DNA from 3 places in the Lysinibacillus sp. NPDC093197 genome. Region 2 is predicted to be linked to each of the others. Evidence: predicted binding sites of a transcription regulator. Region 2 holds the regulator's gene; each other region holds the start of a gene.
The links. The regulator CtsR, encoded in region 2, represses protease genes until heat stress. The targets are predictions, from matches to a motif close to ATGGTCAATAAAGGTCAAACA.
Positions count from the first base shown of each region.

Region 1 (7,641 bases), on a different contig from region 2:
TTACGGTATTTGTAAAGTTCACCATTCGTCCCTGACTATCTGTAATGCGCCCATCATCTAAAATTTGCAATAATATGTTCGCTACATCAGGATGAGCCTTTTCAATTTCATCGAGTAATACGACAGAATACGGATTACGACGAACCGCTTCAGTTAATTGTCCCCCCTCTTCATAGCCGATATAGCCTGGAGGTGCACCAACGAGACGTGATACGCTATGTTTCTCCATATACTCACTCATATCAATTCGAATAAAATGCTCCTCGGAATCAAACAACTGTGCAGCAAGTGCCTTAGCAAGCTCAGTTTTACCTACACCTGTTGGCCCTAAAAATAAAAAGCTACCAATTGGGCGATGTGGATCTTTAATACCTGCTCGGGCACGCCATACTGCTTCTGTAACAAGCTGAACAGCATTATCCTGTCCTACAACCCGTTCATGTAACGTATCTTTTAAACGCAGTAATTTTTCACGTTCACCTTCAACTAACTTTGTTACAGGGATACCTGTCCAACGAGATACAATTGATGCAATTTCGTCAGATGTGACTTCTTCACGCAAAATACGTGTCTCACTACCATTTTCTAGATGTTGCTCCATCTCTTGAATCTCTTTTTCAAGCGCAGGAATTTTGCCATGTCGTAATTCAGCAGCTTTATTTAAATCATATTTACTTTCCGCTTCGTCTAAATCTCGACGATATTTATCAAGTGATTCACGTTTTTTCTGGATGCCTTGCAATGCTTCTTTCTCTGCTTCCCATTGTTTTCGCATCCCTTCTGATGAATCTTTAAGCTTTTTTAACTCTTCTTGTAATTGCTCAAGACGTTTTTTACTAGCTTCATCTTTTTCTTTACGCAATGCTTGTTCTTCAATTTCTAACTGCATTATACGACGAGTCACCGCATCTAGTTCTTGCGGCATCGAATCGATTTCTGTTCGTATCATCGCACATGCCTCATCAATTAAATCAATCGCTTTATCTGGTAAAAAACGCTCTGTAATATAGCGATTTGAAAGCTCTGCAGCAGCTACAATAGCCCGATCATGAATACGTACTGCATGATGCAGTTCAAAGCGTTCTTTTAAACCACGCAAAATAGAAACGGTATCTTCAATAGATGGTTCACGAACAAGCACTTGTTGGAAGCGGCGTTCTAAAGCTGGATCTTTTTCAATATACATACGGTATTCGTCTAGCGTAGTAGCGCCTATACAGTGGAGTTCCCCACGCGCAAGCATAGGCTTCAACATATTTCCAGCATCCATTGCTCCGTCTGTTTTACCAGCACCAACAATTGTATGGATTTCATCGATAAATAAAATAATGCGCCCTTCAGATTCTTTTACCTCTTTTAGTACGCCTTTTAATCGTTCTTCAAATTGACCACGATAACTTGCACCAGCTATTAATGCACTCATATCAAGCTCGTACAATACGCACTCTTTTAATCCTTCTGGAACATCACCTTTCACAATACGTTGTGCCAACCCTTCTACAATGGCTGTTTTACCTACTCCTGGTTCACCGATTAAGACCGGGTTATTTTTCGTTTTACGCGTTAAAATTCGAATCACATTGCGAATTTCTTCATCACGTCCAATTACAGGGTCCATTTTGCCGTTTTTTACTTCTTCAACTAAGTTACGACCAAATTGCTCTAATGGTTTTTTATCATCAGTTTGTTGAAATTGCATTGTAGCACTCCTCTTCTCTCTTCTTTTTTTATATCTTTACCCTTATTCTGATTTCATTAAAAGTTTGACCTTTTTTGACTAACTTTATTTTACAACAATCGACAAATCGTAGCAAAAAAAAAGCTCAAAAATATTTTACTGAAAAATGGAAAATTACGTTATAATAGTGGTATGTTTCGTTGTTTTAGTATATCGAAATGATTATCGTCATCCTTTTGTAATACAGGTAATTTTTATTACAAAAAGAAAGAGATGTGTTTGATATATGGTACTAATGGATAATATTCAAGAGAAAATGCATGCACTTTTTAAAAATAATGGCGTTTTTATTAAAGTGAATAAAGATAGTAAAATTTTCTTAGAAGGGGAACGAGCTAAAGAAATTTATTATATTAAAACAGGGGCTATTTCGATTAGCCAGGAAACCGAAAATGGAAAGGAATTAACAATTCGAATTTGCGGTCCTGATAGTATAATTGGTGAAGGCTCATTATTTTGTAACCTCACTTATTTTTCGATGACAGCTAAAGTTTTAGAACCTTCAACGTTGTATGTTTTAAGTCGTAAATCATTAGAGCATCTATTAGTGGAGCAGCCACATTTAATGGTAGAGTATATGAAATGGTTGCAAACAGAAAATTTAAAATATCAAAGCCGTCTACGTGATTTAGTGTTAAATGGTAAAAAAGGTGCTTTATTTTCTACGCTAATTCGCCTTTCAAATACGTATGGGAAGCCATTAGAAAATGAGGCAATTTTTATCGACTTTCCATTAACAAATTCAGAAATTGCGAATTTATGTGCTACAAGTAGAGAAATGATTAACCGAATGTTGAACGATCTTAAAAAACATCACATTCTATCCTTCGAAAAAGGCTATATTACTATTCTTAATTTACAATATTTAAAAAATGAAATTGCCTGTGAAAACTGCCCATTGCAAATTTGCCGTATTGACTAATATATCAACAACGGCGTGACATATTTGAGACATGCGTAGGTTTCATTAACGATTAATTAAGCAATAATTTTAATTCTCAGTGAATGCAGTGCATCTTTGGCATGTCTTCCCTACTTATAAAAGCGGAGGACTTCTGCTAAAGCAAAATAAATATTAAATCCCCGCTTACAGTTATGTGCAAGCAGGGATTTTTTATTCATATTGTTAGAAGTCAATCTATTAGCGGACACCTAATGCCATTTTCGCATAGCGAGACATTTTATCTTTTGACCAAGGTGGGTTCCATACAATATTTACATTTGTACTTTTCACCTCTGGTAGTTCACTCATAGCTGTATTTACTTGATCGACAATAACCGGTCCCATTGGGCAGCCCATTGAAGTTAATGTCATTGTAACTGTTGCTAACCCCTCGTCATCTAAATCTACATCATATACTAAACCTAAGTTGACGATATCAATACCAAGCTCAGGGTCGATTACGTTTTCTAATGCACTTAACATGCTGTCTTTCATATCTTGATCCATCTGTATTTCTCCTTTCGTCACAGTGTTAACTTAATCATAGCAGATGCTTCTTATTATGCCAAATGCTGTGCAAGCCAATCGGTTGCCGCCAACATACCTTCACGTGTTACAGTATGACCAGCATGTTTATCTGTAATAAATTTTAAGTTGCTCGGATTTTCATCGTAGTATGCACGTAATGTTAAATAAAAGTTATACGTATCATTAAAAGGTACGGTTTTATCATGCTCACCATGCCAAAAGAATACAGGGCGTCCAGCGAATTGTTCTGGTGTTAAACTGATATCATACTTTGCGAGAAGTTCATTCGTTTTTTGTACTTCTTGCTCTGACATCGGAAATTTCACACCGTTTTTCGCCATTTGTTGCAATTGATAGGCACCTAATTTAATAAAACCAGGGCCTCCCATACATATTGCTGCCGTTTGAATCCAATTATAACGTTTTAAACAGCCAGATGTGACGATTGCACCCATTGAAGTGCCCGCTACACCAATTTTATTGTTAGCTATTAATTGCTTATTCTTTAATTCTTTATATAATTGCTCTACTTCATGAATAGAATTTAAGACGATATCCCAAAAATGTAAATTCATTTGAGTCTCTGTTAATCCTTCGCTGCGATCACCATGAAGTTTTGCATCTGGTAATAGGACACGCACCCCTTTATTTACTAACTGGTATGCATAATGTAAGTTATGTTCTTTTGCACTCATAAAACCGTGTAAGAAAATTACTACCGGGGTATTTTCATTCATATTATCTGTCGATATATGTAACAAAGGAATATGTCCCCAAATTTCATTCTTTACTAACATTCTTGTCACTCCCAACTTTTGTCTAACCTTTTTTATGTTAGCAAACTTTTTTCAATGTGACAAAATTTTGACGTATGGATTACAAAGAGATACTATTCAAACATATAGGAAAGGGGCAACAAGCAATGAAACCGCATTTAATCGTTTTAGATTTAGATGGTACGTTATTAACGGACCAACAACAAATTTCTTTAAAAACAAAACAAACATTATTGCAGGCTAAGGAACAAGGGCATCAGGTTATGATTGCCACAGGTCGTCCTTATCGTGCAAGTGATATTTACTATCATGAGCTTGGTTTAACAACACCTATTGTGAATTTTAATGGCGCTTATGTCCACCATCCTAAAAATGCTGCTTGGCAAACAATGCATACACCGATTGACTTAAACGTTGTACGAGAGGTTGTTGATTCTGTTAATAGCTATGAATATGAAAATATTATAGCTGAAGTGAAGGATGACATTTATGTGCATACAGAGGATGATCGCATACTAAATATTTTTAACATGGGTAACCCAAAAATTACGTTAGGTGATATTTCGACAAACCTATTAGTTAATCCAACAAGTCTCCTAATTCAAGCTAACGAAACTAACTCCATGATTATTCGAGACCATTTACAAGCAGTTCATGCGGAAGTTATAGAGCATCGTCGTTGGGGTGCACCGCTACATATTATTGAAATTGTCCGTCGTGGCTTAAATAAAGCTGTCGGTATTTCACATGTAGCTAAAGATTTAGGTATTCCGCGTGAGCGTATTATCGCCTTTGGTGACGAGGACAATGATTTAGAAATGATTGATTATGCCGGTATTGGCGTCGCTATGGGTAACGGCATCACTAGCTTAAAAAACATAGCCAATGAAATTACAACGACGAATAATGAAGATGGCATTGCTAAAATACTTATTGAGCGCTTAAAATTATGATAGTTAAGTAGTAATTCCCCTTTTTTCAGCCATTTAAAAATAGGGAGAAGTAAGCATTACTAATAAATACAGTTTTTTAGGAGGTTAAGATGATGAAAATTTTTACTGATAGTGGATGTGATTTGCCGAAGTCTTACTACGAAGAGAATGATGTCATTCTACTTCCGTTACGTGTACAAGTAAATAACAACGAATATGATGATGTCATATCAATTGATTCTAAAGAAGTTTACGACGCTATCCGACAAGGTGCACATCCAAAAACTTCACAAGTTTCACCAGAACTCTTTTTAAAACATTTTGAAGAGCTTGCAAAAAGCGGTGAGCAAGGCATTTATATCGCCTTTTCATCTGAATTGTCAGGTACGTATAGTACAGCTTTAATGATACGCAACCAAGTAATTGAGCAGTACCCTACACTAAAGCTAGCAATTATCGATTCAAAATGTGCCTCTTTAGGTCACGGCTTAATCGTTCAAGAAGCCGTTCAACTGAGGAAAGCAGGTACTTCGCTTGAAGAAATTGAAACAAAAGTCTCTTCACTCGCTTCACAGATGGAGCATCTTTTCACAGTGGAAGATTTAGATTACCTTGCTAAAGGGGGGCGTGTTTCAAAAGCAAGTGCATTTCTTGGTGGACTCCTTAGCATTAAGCCTATTTTAAATGTCGAGGATGGCAAACTGGTACCGATTGAAAAATCACGTGGTCGTAAAAAAGCGATTGCGCGTATGTTAGATTTAATGCAAGAGCGTGGTGGTAATTTTTCTAATAAAATTGTCGGCATTAGCCATAGTGATGATACGGCATTTGCTAACGAAGTAAAGGCATCCATACAGGAAAAATTTGCGCCAAAAGAAGTTCAAATGACAATGATTGGCTCAGTTATCGGTTCTCATGTTGGACCAGGTACAATCGCAATTTTCTTTACAAATAAAAGCTACCAATCATAGCATATTGAGAACAGGACATAAGAGAAAAAGTGTTAGATTGATTTCAATCAATCTAACACTTTTTTACTATGCCGTTGATGTCCGCTACGGCGGTTGCTTTCCGCGGGCACACCCTAAGCCGCAACCCTCGCTAGCGCGCGGTTTGTTGCGTCTTACGCTGCGTGCGTTCCCGCAGGAGTCACCGCCTTCGCTACCATCAACTAATGTTCTCTTCTAAATTTTATCTACTGTAAAAGAATTTACTAACAGTTTTGTTCCTCTTTTAAAGTTTTGTCCCAGCCTCTTGGCTAATTTTATTTTGCAGCGTCTTGTTCTTGACGACGTTTTTTACCTCGTTTAATAATAACAACGACGAAGCCAATAAATACAACATAGACTAATCCAAGCGCAGCCATGTAAGGAATGTTTAGCCCTTCATCGTCTTTAACTTGATATATTTCTACAATTTCACGGTCTAAAATGACAGGGTACACATCTTTTTCATTTATACGTACCTTTTCTTCTTGTAAAATACCGTTGAGCATTTTGCCTTCACCAATTTGCTCTGGTGTTAAATCGACACGTTGTGTTTTCCCCGTATTGTTCACCATAATAATCCATTGCTCTTCATCAGATTTTCGTGTAAACACAAGTAAACCATTGTCATTTGTAATGACTTCAAAATCACCTTTACGTAATGTCGCTGATTGATTACGTAAAGATTGTACGTTTTTAATATAATCAATTAACTCTTCATCTGTTTTAAAATTGTATAATTGATGTGTGTCAGGTTTCACTTCCCCGTTCATGGCAATTTCTGTACCATACTGAACAACAGGAATTCCAGGCATCATAAATAACGCTCCCAATGCCATTTTTAATCGTGTTGGAGGGAACATATTTTCAGATGCGGAATCGAATGTAAAACGATGCGTTTGCAATGAATCAATCATAATTTGCGTTGGTTTCTCACTAGCAAAAGGCTCCATTAGCTTTGAAGAGTCTTTATCGACATTTTTAAACATATTTCGGTAAATTTCTGCTGTTTCTGGCGAGAAGCTTGCATCAAAATTTGCATCGCTTTCTTCATTTGAAATAATGTATAATGATTTTTTTGTATCTTTTAATGCTGCGATCATTGCATTAAGAAATGCAGAATCGGCATCCGCAATATTTGTTAAACGTATGCCACCAACATCATATGTAGAAACAAATTTTGTCGCTGATTCAATTAAAGCAGCTTGTACATCTTTATTTGTTAAATCCCATTGAATATGTCCATTATCTGTAGAGGCAATCCAGTTCTGTTTTGCTGCATCCTGTGCCCACTCATGATTAGGGCTTACATTATTTAAAGGAAAGTCAACCATAATCGACATATTTTTTTCTTTAAATGTCTTCACTACACTTTGAAATTCTTCTGCTGTTCCAAAATGCTCTTCGATTTTACTATAGCTTGTTGGCATTGAGCCATCGTATATTTCAGTATCGAAAATTGTTCCGATAGATACGATCGTATAGCCCATTTCTCCAATAAATTTTAGTTTATCTTGTAGACCTGTGAAGTCACCGCCTGCAAATTTCGTTGGGTCTTGCGTATTTGTATCAAAATCGTTGGTGCCTGAACCATTAAAGAAACGGTCAACGAGTAAATCAAAAATGCTTTCTTCTGCAATCGTTCTTGTTTGAACTTCATCCGCATGAGCTGGTGTTACACCAATCAATGAAGTTGCCAGTAAAAGCGATGCGGCTGTTGCGCCTATCCACTTCTTAA
Region 1 covers NZ_JBIVOH010000008.1:35,736-43,376, reverse strand. Annotated here, with positions in the region: gene ACIP9G_RS18180 (ATP-dependent Clp protease ATP-binding subunit) at 1-1,699, opposite strand, end outside; gene ACIP9G_RS18175 (Crp/Fnr family transcriptional regulator) at 1,965-2,660, shown strand; gene ACIP9G_RS18170 (metal-sulfur cluster assembly factor) at 2,880-3,188, opposite strand; gene ACIP9G_RS18165 (prolyl oligopeptidase family serine peptidase) at 3,242-4,006, opposite strand; gene ACIP9G_RS18160 (Cof-type HAD-IIB family hydrolase) at 4,132-4,938, shown strand; gene ACIP9G_RS18155 (DegV family protein) at 5,031-5,888, shown strand; gene ACIP9G_RS18150 (alpha-amylase family glycosyl hydrolase) at 6,182-7,641, opposite strand, start outside.
Region 1: a site for CtsR is predicted at 1,761-1,781, ahead of ACIP9G_RS18180 (ATP-dependent Clp protease ATP-binding subunit). Genes of this name have one in related genera too.

Region 2 (7,641 bases):
ATAACAAAAAGGAAATTGACACGATGCAGTCAATTTCCTTTTTTATTTGTGTTAAATATTTAATTCATTTACAACATTAATTAATGAGTCTGACGAAGAGGAAACGAGTGTAGCTCCCTGTGATAGCTCTGTAATTAAAGTAGAAATTGCTGAAATATCCCTTGCTGTGTTTACATATTGTTGTTGAATGCCTGATACAGCATCCGCAATATCATTGAATGATTCAGATAAACTTGTTTGTGTATCAACGCTATGTTGGATTTTCTGGTCAACATTGACGACAGAACTTGCCATTGTTGAAATATTACTTTCTGTTTCTTTAATAAGGTGTGACACATTTTGTACCGCATTTTTTGTTTCTTCGGCAAGCTTGCGGACTTCCTCTGCTACGACAGCAAAGCCTTTACCATGTTCCCCAGCGCGAGCAGCTTCAATTGAAGCATTGAGTGCTAATAAATTAGTTTGGTCAGCGATGCCTGTGACAAGCCCGACAATTTCAGAGATTTTTTGCGAAGATGTACGTAACTGGTTCATCGTCACTTCAAGGCCATTAACACTTTGCAAAATAACGTGGATTAATTCATTTTGCTCTTGTAATTGCTGCTGCCCCCGTTTAGATTTGTCCTGCGTATCTGCAACGAAGTTTAAACCTTGTTTAGTTGCTACTGCAATATCATCCGTTTGCGAAGATATAACTAAAAGGGAAGCGGCTGTTTCCTCACTTATCGCATTTAACTCCTCAGCGGTACTTTGAATCGTAGTTACAAGTGCATGCTTTGTTTGATCTGCCACACTACGAATACGTTCTTCTTCTTTTTCGTATGCTTCGATAACGAGCTGCTGTTCGAAGTTAATGATTTTGCAGAAAGCATTGATGGCACGTATAGCATCATGCTTTGAAATATCTAAATCATTCGCAAAGCTTGTAAAAGTCGAAGTTAATGATTGGAATGAAGCGATATACCATTTTGATTGGAGTCCAATTCGAACATGTGTCTCAGCGATTGCTTTTCTTTCTTTAATGTACTCGTCATTAATGTGACTCTCGAAAATATCGCCTAAATGCTTATGTAAAGTCACCTTTAAACGTTCAATTTGTGATGTTCTGTTAATAATATCTAATAAGTTTTGACTTAAGCTAATCGCTGCATAAAATTGATCGACCATTTCAGGAATGACATTTTTCACTAAAGGTTGTAATTGTTTAATAATAGCTAAATCTTCAGTTGTTAAGTCTAATAACTGTAATTGTTTTTGTAGTTTAGGATAGTTTGAAACATCTAATTGTACGTGTTGCTTAAACTCCTCAGGTGTTAATGTAATTGAATAACCATAATTGTTCTTCTTTGTAAACCAACTCATTGTGTCTGCTCCATTCTTTATAAATCCATATTAATGATAATAATTGAAGACTCATTGTATATATATTGTTAGGTTTGTAAATTTGGTGAATATATGGTATTAAATCTATTCTACTATTTTTTGTAGTATATTTGGTTAAAAATTTCCGATATTTCTATATTTTTTTATTATTTTTTTATTTATAAGGCTGACGTTTGTCGGATTACCTGCTACATACTAATTTTTTGTAGAAATAGCGCAATTTGAATTTCATTTAGGAAACATGTAAAATACGAACTGTTTGGATTTACAAATAAATGCATGTGAGAGAAAAATAGTATTGAGGAGGTATTACATGGAGAAGAAACGTTTTAAGTTTGTAATTCCTGTGATGGTAATTGTAGCAATTGGATCTGTTTATATGTTAACCAAATATTATGCAGATGTACCCGACCTAAACCAACTATTGATAACAATTTGTGCAACGATAGTATCGGGCGTGCTAGCATACTTTTTATTCCCGCAACAAGGTGAAAATAAAGTGGATGATCGAGGTCCATATTAAATAATTTTGGAGACATCTATGTCCCTAATTTTTTATAAGTTAAAAATCCGCGACTGCCTTCTGTGGGCAAAGTATGAGTAGGGCTTTTTGCCAATGCATTTAGCTAATACTCATGCCCTATTTCTCCTCAGAAGTGTGCGCGGATTTTTTTGTAAGTGAGTTTTAGGACGGTTCAACACACTTATGGTTTAAATAGTTTGAACCAGCCTTTAGATTTAAAAAATGCTAGCATAGATAGTGCAAGCAAGAGCATGATGCCAAGCACGATAAAGTAGCTGTACCGTCCATGAAGTTCGGGCATATTATCGAAGTTCATGCCGTAAACACCCGCAATAAACGTTAAGGGTATAAAAATGGTGGAGACAATCGTCAACATCATCATAATGCCGTTCATACGGCTAGAGCTCATGGCCATATAGCTATCGCGCATATCTGCTGTAAGCTCACGATTAGATTCGACCATTTCTGTAAGCTTTGCTAAATGATCGTGAATATCACCGAAGTAGGCTCTTTCCGATTTTTTAAGGGCAAAGCGATAGGAACTAAGTATTCGGTACAATAGGTCGCGCATTGGTAAAATTGTACGCCGTAAATGGAGCAAATCACTACGGAATTCAAAAACAATTTGCATTGCATTCACATTACTTTGATAGGTCAGCTCATCTTCAAGTGCATTTAAATGATCCTCAATTTTATAAACAAGTGGGAAATAACTATCGACTATTTTATCGATTGTTTGATAGGTCAGAAAAACAGTGCCTCGTTCCCAATATTTCGGTTGCTCTTCTAAAAGCTTCTGTACCTTTTCAATTTCGGCCGCTTCATTTTTGTGGAATGTAACAATAAAATGATCGGAAACAAAAATATTTAATTCCTCAGCAATTAATGTTACTTCATTCAATTTATGAATAACGAAGAAATGATAATCATCATAAAAATCGAGTTTTGGTCGCTGTAAACGCATTAAGCAGTCTTCGATTGCAAGTGGATGGAAATGAAAAAATGTATCGAGCAAAAGCTCCTCTTCTACAGTTGGGCAATTAAAATCTACCCAATACCACTCATAATCGTTTTGCTTTATGTCTTCAAGTGGGAAGTCCTTTATTAATTGTTGATCTTTCGTCATAGCCATCGTGCGAATCATGGCATTCACCTCAAATCTGTTTATCTCGTATTAAGTAAGCACGAAGTCTCGCTCCTAAAGCAGAGAAGGAAGAGGAGACAATCAACGGAAGATCATTACCTCATGAACTTATAGTACACTACTATATTATACGGATAAAAGTTACTCTTTATAGCATATCCAACCGCCGAATAGTGTCGTTGCAAAAAACCTCGAAGGCTGTGAAAAACCTGCCTGTTGTAAGAGTGTCACTATCGCCTCCTCACGCATAAATGAAAGTGAGCGGATAGATTGCTCCATACTAGCTAATTCCGATGCTGAAAGTTTTGTATGCTGTTGCCAATACGCGCGCCATAGTTCAAATTGCAGCTCTGTTTCAGTTGAGTTCAGTTGACCGTATTTAGAAACAAGGACGAATGGTGCACCTGATTTTAAGCGTTGTGCAATTCCTTTTAATGTAGCAAGTTTCTCCTCATATGATTCAATAAAATGGAGTACTAGTATACAGCTAGCCGCATCAAAGTTCGTAGCAGGCACCGCAGCAGTTAGTATTGTACCTTGTAGTAAAGAAATATCATTTGATAATGATTGAAGACGGTTTTCTGCAATTTCCAACATCGCTTCAGAAGGATCTATACCGACAAATGACCAATCGGGTCTTTGCTCAGCTAACTGTATAATTTCATTGCCACTACCAGAGCCAACAACTAAAAATCTAGCTTTTTCTTGTAGTGCGGATTGATAAAAAGCTTTCGTTAAACGCAGCATGGCATCGTAACTTGGTAATGTACGTCGGATGCCTTTTTCATATTCGTTAGCAAGTGTGCTATTAAATTCCATCTAGTATCACATACCTTTCAAAAAAATTTTAAAAATTTACGCAGCATTTGAAACTATTTAGCGTATAGTTCCGTAAATAGGAGTATTAATAATAATGACATACCATAAAGGAAGGTTGATATATATGGAAACAAAATGGTCTAAGGTAATCATACATGCCAGCGCGTTTTTTGCGCCATTTTTAGTGCCGATTTTATTTTTCCTAATTAGTTCAGATGAAGAAGTGAAAAGTGTTTCGGTGCAAGCTTTATTGTTCCAAATCGTGATGGGCATATTGATTGTAATTGCTAGTATCCTATCTTTTGTATTAATCGGTTTACCGTTCTTACTAATTTTCATCGCTATGGTTTACATCGTACCTATTATCGGAATCGTGAAGGCATTTTCAGAGGAACCTTGGCGTTACCCGATAGTTGGACGCTGGGTATAATTTTTAATGACGCAAGTATATGCTATGTGCATATGCTTGCGTTTTTTCTATAAGCAAAAAGGGTACATTATAGGCAAAATCAATTTTAATTATTAGGGACAAGCCTTTTTTAATCGCCAACTCCCTTTTTTACACAGATATAAAAGTACATCATGATTAAGTTAATATGTCCCTGCCGTCTGTTTTTTTGAAGACAATCTGTTAAACAATGCGCTTTACACAAATCATTGTGCGAAATAATTGCAATTATTTTCAAGCGTTTTGTATAATATACTCAAAGATAGTCAAAGATAGTCAAAGTCAGTGAGGTAAGCGAGGTGTATTCCTAAAGTGCGTAATATTTCAGACATCATAGAAGGCTACTTAAAGCAAGTACTTGAATTAGGTGGAGAAGGGCATATTGAAATTAAACGTAGTGAAATTGCTGATAAATTTCAATGTGTGCCCTCACAAATAAATTATGTGATCAATACAAGATTTACAGCTGAGCGGGGTTACCTTGTTGAAAGTAAACGGGGTGGCGGTGGATACATTCGTATTTTGCGTGTCCGTGCAAACTCACAAATTGATTTGATAGATGATGTGCTCTTGCAAATTGAAGGGGGAGCCTCGCAAACGGTTGCGGAGGGTGTTGTATATCGTTTGATTGATGAGCAGGTAATTTCGAAGCGAGAAGCGAAATTAATGTTAGCAGCGGTTGATCGTTCGACTTTAGATTTACAACTACCTTTACGGGATAGCATTCGTGCAAAAATTTTGCGAGCGATGTTAACAACCATTAAATATGAAAAGCAAAAATAAAGAGGTGATGGAAATGATTTGCGAACATTGCAAGCAGCGCAATGCGACAGTAACTGTGACACAAGTACAAAATGGGCAGAAGGTGGAACACCATTATTGCGATGTCTGTGCATCACAGTTCCATCCGTTCCATGCAGAGTTTAAACAAGAGCCTGTATCGATTCAACAATTATTATCCAACTGGTTTGGCTCACCTACATGGCAAAAAGTCGGTGAAAAACAGCAAGCGCCACCTCAGCAACAAACATGTCCACAATGTGGATTTACGTATAAGCGATTTTTAAAAGAGGGTAAATTTGGTTGCCCTAGTTGTTATGACACGTTTAGCGAGCATTTGCCAAAGCTGTTTAATCGTATTCAAGCAGGACCACAGCATATAGGTAAAATGCCTGGTGCTCAAAACAATGTTTTTGTCATTAAAAAGCAAATTGAAGATATTCGAAAACGCATGAAGGCTGCAGTGGACGAGGAGCAATTTGAGGAAGCGGCGAAGCTTCGTGACGAGGCAAAAAATCTTGAGCAACAGCTACAATTCGAAGGTGGTGATGTGTCATGATGATTGAATCGTTTTTAGAGCGTGCTACACCTGCCTGGATGGATATGGAGGATGATTATTCAGATATCGTCATTAGTACACGCATCCGCCTTGCGAGGAACTTAGATGGTTTTCGTTTCCCTTTAGTTTTCTCGGAAAACGAAGCATTACAGGTAGAGCAGGCTGTCACCCACGCAATACAGGACAGTTCCAAGCTTCAAGAAAGATATTCTTATTTTTCTATAAAAGATTTAACATCGTTACAACGACAAATTTTAGTTGAAAAGCATTTGATTAGTCCACAGCTTGCAAAAAAAGAGCAAGTCGGCGCTATGTTGTTGTCTGAGGATGAATCTATTTGCATTATGGTGAACGAAGAAGACCATTTACGCATTCAATGTATGACGGCGAGTTTTCAACTTCAGAAGGCCTACGAGCAAGCAAATAAGATTGATCGAGCCTTAGAAGGAGCCTTGCCATATGCGTTTCGTGATACTTTTGGATATTTAACAAGTTGTCCAACCAATATTGGTACTGGATTACGTGCTTCTGTTATGATGCACCTTCCCGCGCTTACACTGACAGGTCAGATGAATCAAATCATCAATGCAATGACTCGTTTAGGGATGACCGTTAGGGGTATATACGGTGAAGGTAGTGAAAATTTAGGGAATATTTATCAAGTATCAAATCAAATTACACTAGGAAAAACAGAAGAAGACATTTTAGCAGACATCCAAAGTGTTGCAGAAAAAATAATTCAAAAAGAACGACAAGCAAGAAGCAAGCTAATGGAAAAGGCGGAACTTGCTTTAGAAGATCGTGTATACAGAGCTTTAGGGACATTAACACATGCTCGAATTTTAACGAGTGAAGAAGCTGCTACTTGCATATCAAATGTACGTTTAGGAGTGGATTTGCAGTTGATTGATAATATTAAAGCAACATCTTTAAACGAATGCGTTGTCAGCATGCAACCAGGTTTTTTACAGCACTATGCAGGAGAGGTTTTACCGCCTGCTGAGCGAGACAGAGCACGAGCAAAAATGTTGCGAGAGGCATTATTTCTAGAAACTAAGAGTAAGCCTATTATAGGGGGAAAAGGAGAGGATTCATATGATGTTTAATCGTTTTACACAACGCGCACAAAAAGTATTACAGCTTGCACAGGAAGAGGCAATTCGTTGGAAGCACGAATCAATAGGAACAGAGCATATTCTTTTAGGGCTTATTCGTGAAGGCGGTGGTATAGCTGCGAAAGCATTAGAAGCCATTGATATTAGCCCTCAAATGATTGAAGCAGGTATTGAAGAGCTAGTCGGTAAAGGAACAGAGGATGTTGGACCAATCGTGCACTACACGCCTCGTGCGAAAAAAGTAATTGAATTATCGGTTGATGAGTCGCGTAAATTAGGCCATTCCTATATTGGCACAGAACATTTACTATTAGCGCTTATTCGTGAAGGCGAAGGGGTAGCTGCTCGTGTATTAAACAATGCTGGTGTGGGCTTAAATAAAGCTCGTCAGCAAGTATTATTGTTATTAGGTAATAACGACAATGCACAATCTGGACAACAAGCGACACAGGCTGCAAATACGCCTACATTAGATAGCTTAGCGCGCGATTTAACACAAATTGCTCGTGAAGGTTCGTTAGACCCTGTTATTGGACGTAGTAAAGAAATTACACGTGTTATTGAAGTGCTATCACGTCGTACGAAAAATAACCCTGTGCTTATTGGTGAACCAGGGGTAGGTAAAACAGCGATTGCTGAAGGCTTAGCGCAACAAATCATTAACAATGAAGTGCCAGAAATTTTGCGTGATAAACGTGTAATGACGCTTGATATGGGAACGGTTGTTGCCGGCACTAAATACCGTGGTGAATTTGAGGATCGTTTGAAAAAGGTAATGGATGAAATTCGTCAAGCGGGCAATGTCATCTTATTCATTGATGAATTGCACACGCTAATCGGTGCAGGTGGGGCAGAAGGTGCAATTGATGC
Region 2 covers NZ_JBIVOH010000007.1:161,820-169,460, forward strand. Annotated here, with positions in the region: gene ACIP9G_RS17590 (protoglobin domain-containing protein) at 52-1,362, opposite strand; gene ACIP9G_RS17595 (hypothetical protein) at 1,697-1,906, shown strand; gene corA (magnesium/cobalt transporter CorA) at 2,088-3,050, opposite strand; gene ACIP9G_RS17605 (class I SAM-dependent methyltransferase) at 3,192-3,869, opposite strand; gene ACIP9G_RS17610 (magnetosome magnetite crystal formation protein family) at 3,994-4,299, shown strand; gene ACIP9G_RS17615 (CtsR family transcriptional regulator) at 4,630-5,100, shown strand; gene ACIP9G_RS17620 (UvrB/UvrC motif-containing protein) at 5,114-5,656, shown strand; gene mcsB (protein-arginine kinase McsB) at 5,653-6,762, shown strand; gene ACIP9G_RS17630 (ATP-dependent Clp protease ATP-binding subunit) at 6,752-7,641, shown strand, end outside.

Region 3 (7,641 bases), on a different contig from region 2:
GGGACGAAAAATTTATGTATGTAATTTAATGACCCAAAAAGGTGAAACGATTTCATATACAGCAGGTGACCATGTTGAAGCTATTCACAAGCATGTTGGAAATTCTTTTATTGATGCTATTTTAGTAAATGATGAACAGCTTCCGCACCCCGTTAAAGAGCTGTATAAAGAAGAATGTGCGGAGCCCGTAACATTTGATGTTGGTAAGCTGGAAAGTATGGGATTAGAGGTTATTAAACGTGATATTGCAACCATTCGACCAGATGGGACAGTTCGCCATAATTCTGCAAATGTAGCACAATGGCTTGTGGATTATGCAAAAATCTTACCGAAAAAGTAAGGAAGCCTACAATAGAGTCCTAAAGAATGCTTGTTGTATATGGTAAGATGAACATATACATAGAAATAAAGGTCGAAAGGAGGGCGTAATATGTCATTTGCTTCAGAAACGAAAAAAGAGCTGACGCAAGTAGAAGCGGACGATTATTGTATGAAAGCAGAAGTATCTGCTTTAATTCGTATGAATGGTTCATTATCTTTTGCTAACAAGCAACTTAGTTTAGACGTGCAGACTGAAAATGCTGCAATCGCTAGAAGGCTTTACACAATTATGAAGAAGTTGTACCCCTATAACGTCGAGCTACTTGTACGTAAAAAAATGCGTTTGAAAAAGAACAACGTTTATATATGTCGTGTGCGAGAAGGGGCGCGTGAGTTACTCATTGATTTAGCGATAATTTCGGATGATTTCCAATTCAATCACACGATTTCTAAAGAGCTTATTAAAAAGAGTGGCCATAAAAGAGCTTACTTACGTGGAGCATTTTTAGCAGGTGGCTCGGTAAATAACCCAGAAACGTCTGCCTATCACTTAGAAATTTATTCTTTGTATAAAGAACACGGTGAAGCATTAATGGATTTGATGAATGAATTTGAGTTGAATGCAAAAACAATTGAACGAAAGAAGGGCTTTGTGACATACTTAAAAGAAGCGGAAAAGATTTCCGATTTTTTAAACATTGTCGGAGCTCATCAAGCAATGATGAAATTTGAAGATGTTCGTATATTACGCGATATGCGAAATAGTGTTAATCGTATTGTAAACTGCGAAACAGCAAACTTGAATAAAACGATAGGCGCTGCACTACGCCAGGTAGAAAATATTCGCTTTATCGAAAATTCAGTAGGGCTGGATCAGCTGCCTGAAAAGCTTCGTGAAATTGCACGCTTACGTGTGGAATATCAAGATGTAACGTTAAAAGAACTTGGTGAAATGGTATCAAGTGGAACGGTTAGTAAATCAGGAGTTAACCATCGATTGCGTAAAATAGACGAAATAGCAGATGCATTAAGAAGAGGTGAAAAAATAGGCGGTTAAGCTTTCATACAAAAGACAGAAAGCTAGTGCAATCGCTTATTGTTCTTCTACTGCTAAGTGCGGTAATATAAAACTAATAGATGAACGGTAGTGAAGGAGAGAATTGCGAATGACTGAGAAAACAGTCCAGGTAAAATTAAAATTAGGACTACAAGCTAGACAAGCGGCGTTATTTGTACAGGAAGCAAATCGTTTTAGTGCTGATATTTTTCTTGAAAAAGACGAGAAAAAAGTAAATGCCAAATCCATTATGGGTGTAATGAGCTTAGCTATTGCTAAAGGTACAAAGGTTGTTTTAAGCAGTGAAGGTAGCGATGCAGAGCAAGCGGTTACATCATTAGCTGCTATTATTGAAAAAGAAGACTAAGCAAAGACATGCTTAGCATATTAAAAACAAAAAACCTCTAAGTCCACGTGACTTAGAGGTTTTTGATCTGCTGTCGTTGATTTCCGCTACGGGTGGATGTTTTCCTAGGACACACCGTAAGCCACAACCCTCGTTAGCACGCGAATTGTTGCGTCTTACATTGCGTGTATTCCCAAAGGAGTCTAAGTAAATTTTCCCTTGGCAAGCTATTGGCTAGCATGGAAATTGTTTGAGAATTGTTTGCGTGCCTGGCACCTATAAAAAAACCGCTAAGTCGCATGGACTTAACGGTTTTTTCTAATTAGCGTTCGTTACGTACAAAAATATGGTCGATTAAGCCGTATTCTTTTGCGCGTTCAGCTGTCATGAAGTTATCACGGTCAGTATCTCTTGAGATGACTTCTAGTGGCTGACCAGTACGCTCAGATAAAATACCATTTAATTTTTCACGAAGGAATAAAATGCGTTTTGCAGCAATTTCAATTTCAGTCGCTTGACCTTGTGCACCACCAAGTGGTTGGTGAATCATTACTTCTGCATTTGGTAATGCATAGCGCTTACCAGGTTCACCAGCAGCAAGTAGGAAAGCACCCATTGATGCAGCCATACCAATACAAATTGTTTGTACTTTTGGCTTGATGAATTGCATTGTATCGTAGATTGCCATACCAGCTGTAATAGAACCACCTGGTGAGTTAATGTAAAGAGAAATGTCTTTATCCGGATCTTCTGCTTCTAAAAATAGAAGCTGCGCAACGATTGAGTTTGCAACGTTGTCATCAATTGCACTTCCTAATAGGATAATACGGTCTTTTAGTAGTCGTGAATAAATGTCATAAGCACGTTCACCACGACTTGTTTGTTCAATAACTGTAGGAATTAAATTCATGTTAAATCCTCCTTAAAAAGCTAAATTCGAATACTTTTACTGAAATCATCCATTATATTTCAGTTGTAACCTTATCATACACATTATAGTCAGGGAAGGTCAAATATTAACGCTGATATTAAGAAATTAAATCCATAATAAAAATTAATATTTATAGTTGAATTATGGGCAATACGTTTGTATAATAGAAAGGTCGTAAGTTAAAGTACAGTACACTATTTTGTAGGTATGCTTCTACAATGAGGATTATCTACACGATGCTTTACCGTAAAGCCTAAGAGTGAGTACTTTTTTTTTATGTTCAATTGCCCTCGTGGTGTAATGGATAACACGTAAGATTCCGGTTCTTGCACTGGGGGTTCGATTCCCTCCGAGGGCGCCATTTACTGATTTATTGATTTACTTTTATAGCTCGATTCTCCTATTAAGTAGCTTAGCAGCCTTCTTAGTGGAGAAAGAGAGGAATATGGTGGAAATCTGTCCCGTAGGCATTATTCCCATATTTATTCCTTTCTAAACCATCAAAAGCAAGAACTCCAAAAAGTTTTTTAGTGAACATACTGATCGTGAGGCTAGCATGCTAGCCCAAAAGAAGAATCCTATCTGAGGGGATTCTTTTTTTGTGGCCAAAAATATCTAAATTTAGCATAAAAATCATCTTAGAATTGCATAAGTATACATTTTAAGACATAGATATTGTTTTTATTACATAATTTCTCTCCGTTCTGTATAGTAAAATTCATTATTATGAAAAAATAATCACTTTTATGCGAAATCGTATTGTATATCAACTCTATTGACACTATAATTGACCTAATAGTCTAACATTTCCGAATTGATAAAAATGAATTAGTCGGAAAATATTAATCGTTTAGGGGGAAAAATTATGAAAAAACGTTTTTGGACGTTATTGATGATTGTAGCAGCATTTACGCTTGTGCTAGTTGGCTGTGGTGCAAAAGATGATGCATCATCTGGTGACGCAGGTTCTGGTGGCGGCGGCAAGGATAAAGTTTATAAGGTAGGTACAGAGGCTACTTTTGCACCATTTGAATCGATTGACGATAAAGGGAATATTGTAGGATTAGATGTCGATATTTTGCAAGCGATTGCAGACGAAATGGGCATTAAAGTGGAATGGGAAAACATTGGTTGGGAGCCTGTATTCCAAACAATTAAAAATGGTGAAACAGACATCGGTGCATCGGGTATTACTATTAATGAAGAACGTAAGGCTTCATTTGATTTTACAGAGCCATATTATGAATCTCAATTATTAATCGTAGTTAAAGAGGATTCGGATATTACTTCATTAGCAGATTTAAAAGATAAAAAGATTTCAGTACAAATAAATGCAACTGGTCATATGGCTGCAAAAAAATTACAAGGTGATGCAAGCACAAACATTATGGCATTCGAAAGCCAACCTGTTGCTATTCAAGAAATGTTAAACGGTAACGTTGATGCAACAATTGGCGATAATGCAGTTATTTATGAATATATTAAAGCTAACCCAAAAGCAAAACTTAAAGTAATTGAAGATGATGCATTTGAAAAAGAATACTACGGCTTTATGGTGAAAAAAGGCAATACGGAATTATTAAACCTATTAAATGAAGGTCTACAAAAAATTAAAGACAATGGTAAATTAAAAGAAATTACTGGTAAGGACTTTAAGTAATGGATGATGCCGTTAGCCTAATCATGCTAGCGGCACATTTGATTTATTAGCGTATTTAGTAGAGAAATTGATAGGGAAAGTAGGGGTTCTAATGGACATCTTTGATTTACGCTGGGACATAGTTTGGAACTACCGTGATATGTTTATCCGTGGTATTGGTATAACAATCATCTTAACGCTCAGTGGTTATTTTGGTGGTATTATTTTAGGCTTACTGTTAGGTTTAGGGAAAGTATCTAAAAATAAGTTTATTTACTGGCCATGTAAACTATATGTAGATTTATTCCGTGGAACACCAATGCTAGTGCAAATTTTATTAATTCATTTAGCGGTTATCCCAACGATTTTTGGCCATTCATTAGGATATATGGTGTCAGGTATTACCGCACTAGTATTAAACTGTGCAGCCTATAATGCAGAAATATTCCGTGCGGGTATTCAAAGCATTGATAAAGGACAAATGGAAGCAGCGCGTTCGCTTGGCCTAACACACAATCAAGCGATGAAAAAAGTTATTTTACCACAGGCTTTTAGACGTATGATTCCACCGCTTGGTAATGAATTTATTGCATTATTAAAAGACTCTTCTTTAGTAACGGTTATTGCAGCGCCAGATATTTTATATGCAAGTAAAGTTGTGGCAGGTGCGAGCTTCCGTTTCTGGGAACCGTATATTGTAGCTGCATTACTATACTTGGTTTTAACATATGTTGTAACAAAAGTAGTAGCATTTATTGAAAAACGATTCAGCAATAGCTATGTCCCTCGTAAAGCGGAAGGGAGAGAAGCAAGATGATTAGAATTGAAAACTTACACAAATACTTTGGAAAATTAGAAGTGCTAAAGGGCATCGATTATGAAATACATGAAAAGCAAGTTGTCTGTGTAATTGGACCATCAGGATCAGGGAAAAGTACTTTTTTACGTTGCATTAATATGCTAGAAGAGGTGACGGATGGAGCAATTTATATAGAGAATGTGAAGGTAAATGGACCAAAAACGAATATAAATGCTATACGAGCAGAGGTCGGTATGGTATTCCAACAATTTAATTTGTTCCCTCACATGAATGTAATTGATAATGTAACAATGGCTCCAATGCAAATTCGAAAAATGAATCGTACGGATGCAGAGAAACTTGGCCATGAGCTACTGCAAAAAGTCGGTCTAGATAGTAAAGCTTACAACTATCCTGAGCAGCTTTCAGGTGGACAACAACAACGCGTAGCGATTGCAAGAGCATTAGCGATGAAACCTAAAGCTATTTTATTTGATGAACCAACTTCAGCACTTGATCCAGAAATGGTGAAAGAAGTTTTAGATGTTATGAAAAATCTAGCATCTGAAGGTATGACAATGATTGTAGTGACACATGAAATGGGCTTTGCACGAGAAGTAGGAGATCGTGTTGTGTTTATGGATGGTGGCTATATTGTAGAAGAAGGGACACCAGAAGACATCTTTGGCAACCCGAAAAATGAGCGTACAAAAGCCTTTTTAGGAAAAGTTCTATAATGAAAATGGAAAAACCATTCAAAGCGAAAGCGATGAATGGTTTTTTGGCATTTAATGGAGGGGATTTGTAGTGGTTGCATAGGCATCAAGCATTGCACGCATATCTTGTTGCGTGTATTGTGGCACTTGATAATAGCCATGCTTATTTTGGTAAATAGATACTTCGTATGCCATCTCGATACAGTTGGGAATACTATCAGCAACAACACGGCGAACAACTGGATTTGTTGTTTCTGTCGCTGCTGCAGTCATACATTTAGCTGAACCTTTATGTGCACCAAGTAAGAAGCCAGAAATAACTTCATCATTTATCTCACTTGCATTTTGCATTGGCTTTTTCGGCTGAGAGGGCTTAATGCCATATTGGAAGTTGTTCCCTGTCTGCATTTCATAGCGACCAGTTGGAACGGAAGGATCATGCCCTGTTTTAAATGATTCCACAATCGTATTGTACATACCGAGCGTGAAATTATATTGATTATCCAAAATGCTAAGTAGTTCTGGATCTTTTACTTGCGGACGTAAAATAATGGATAGGTTTAGTCCAGCGATTATTTCGCCAATTGTTTCATGCATGTCCATAACTTCGTGGCCACCATGATTTAGGCTTTGTTGTTGGTTAGGTGTTGTTGCATCATTTGATTCATTATAAAAAGATTGTGACAAAAAAAACGCCTCCTGAATTGTATAGTTTGTTGCAGTTTTTAGTATGTCTTGTTAGTCCTGTTTCATACGATATAAATCCGTTTGCATATATTTAGCATAGTGATGTTTTTTTGTAACACATTAGAGGTATAAGAAAAGAAAGTTAAGGGAGGATATAAAATTGAAAAAAGTACTTGGACCTGTGGGAATAATCATCATTGTTTTAGCTGTATTAGCTTTACTATTTATTCCAAAATATAATGGCCTTGTGACGGCGGAGGAAAATGTTGATTCGAAGTGGGCTCAAGTCGAAAATCAACTACAACGCCGCTATGATCTAATTCCGAATTTAGTGGAATCTGTAAAAGGATATGCTAATCATGAGCAAGAAGTCATTGCCAGCATTACAGAGGCTCGTGCACAGATGGGGAACGCACAAACACCAGAGGAACAAGCGAGTGCCAATGATGCATTAAACGGTGCACTTAGTCGATTGCTTGTAGTCGTAGAAAATTATCCGAATTTAAAAGCCGATGCAAATTTCCGTCAATTAATGGATGAACTTGCAGGGACTGAAAATCGATTAGCAGTAGCACGTGAAGATTATAATAATGAAGTACAAGGCTTTAATAAAAAAGTAAAACGCTTCCCTGGTAATATTATCGCAGGTATGTTTGGCTTCGAACAAAAGGAATACTTTAAGGCAGCAGCCGGAGCTGAAAAAGCACCTGCAGTTGATTTTAGTGATTCAGGTAAACAATAATGAAACGTTTGACAGTAACGTTTTTAGTTGCTTGTTTAATGTGGCTTGTAACAGCTAATAGTGCGTTAGCACAGTTACCTACACCAATGAAAAATACGTACATTCATGATTTTGCAAATGTGCTTTCAACTTCTGTAAAGGAAGAACTCAATCATTATTCAGAGCAATTAGATAAAGGTACAGGTGCAGAAATAATGATTGTAACGGTGGATAGCATTCAAGGGCAAGAGGCTAAAATGTATGCAACGAAATTAATTCGTGCATGGGGCATTGGAGATGCAAAGAAAAACAATGGTGTCCTATTATTGGCTACATTTGGGCAAGGACAAGGAAATAATGATGTAGTTATTGCTGTTGGCCAAGGTCTAGAAGGTGCGTTACCGGATGGGAAATTAGGACGTAT
Region 3 covers NZ_JBIVOH010000004.1:230,840-238,480, reverse strand. Annotated here, with positions in the region: gene ACIP9G_RS13450 (gluconeogenesis factor YvcK family protein) at 1-340, shown strand, start outside; gene whiA (DNA-binding protein WhiA) at 431-1,378, shown strand; gene ACIP9G_RS13440 (HPr family phosphocarrier protein) at 1,488-1,745, shown strand; gene clpP (ATP-dependent Clp endopeptidase proteolytic subunit ClpP) at 2,047-2,634, opposite strand; tRNA gene ACIP9G_RS13430 (tRNA-Arg) at 2,942-3,016, shown strand; gene ACIP9G_RS13425 (basic amino acid ABC transporter substrate-binding protein) at 3,521-4,315, shown strand; gene ACIP9G_RS13420 (amino acid ABC transporter permease) at 4,407-5,111, shown strand; gene ACIP9G_RS13415 (amino acid ABC transporter ATP-binding protein) at 5,108-5,830, shown strand; gene ACIP9G_RS13410 (spore coat protein) at 5,882-6,496, opposite strand; gene ACIP9G_RS13405 (LemA family protein) at 6,657-7,238, shown strand; gene ACIP9G_RS13400 (TPM domain-containing protein) at 7,238-7,641, shown strand, end outside.
Region 3: a site for CtsR is predicted at 2,720-2,740, ahead of clpP (ATP-dependent Clp endopeptidase proteolytic subunit ClpP). Genes of this name have one in related genera too.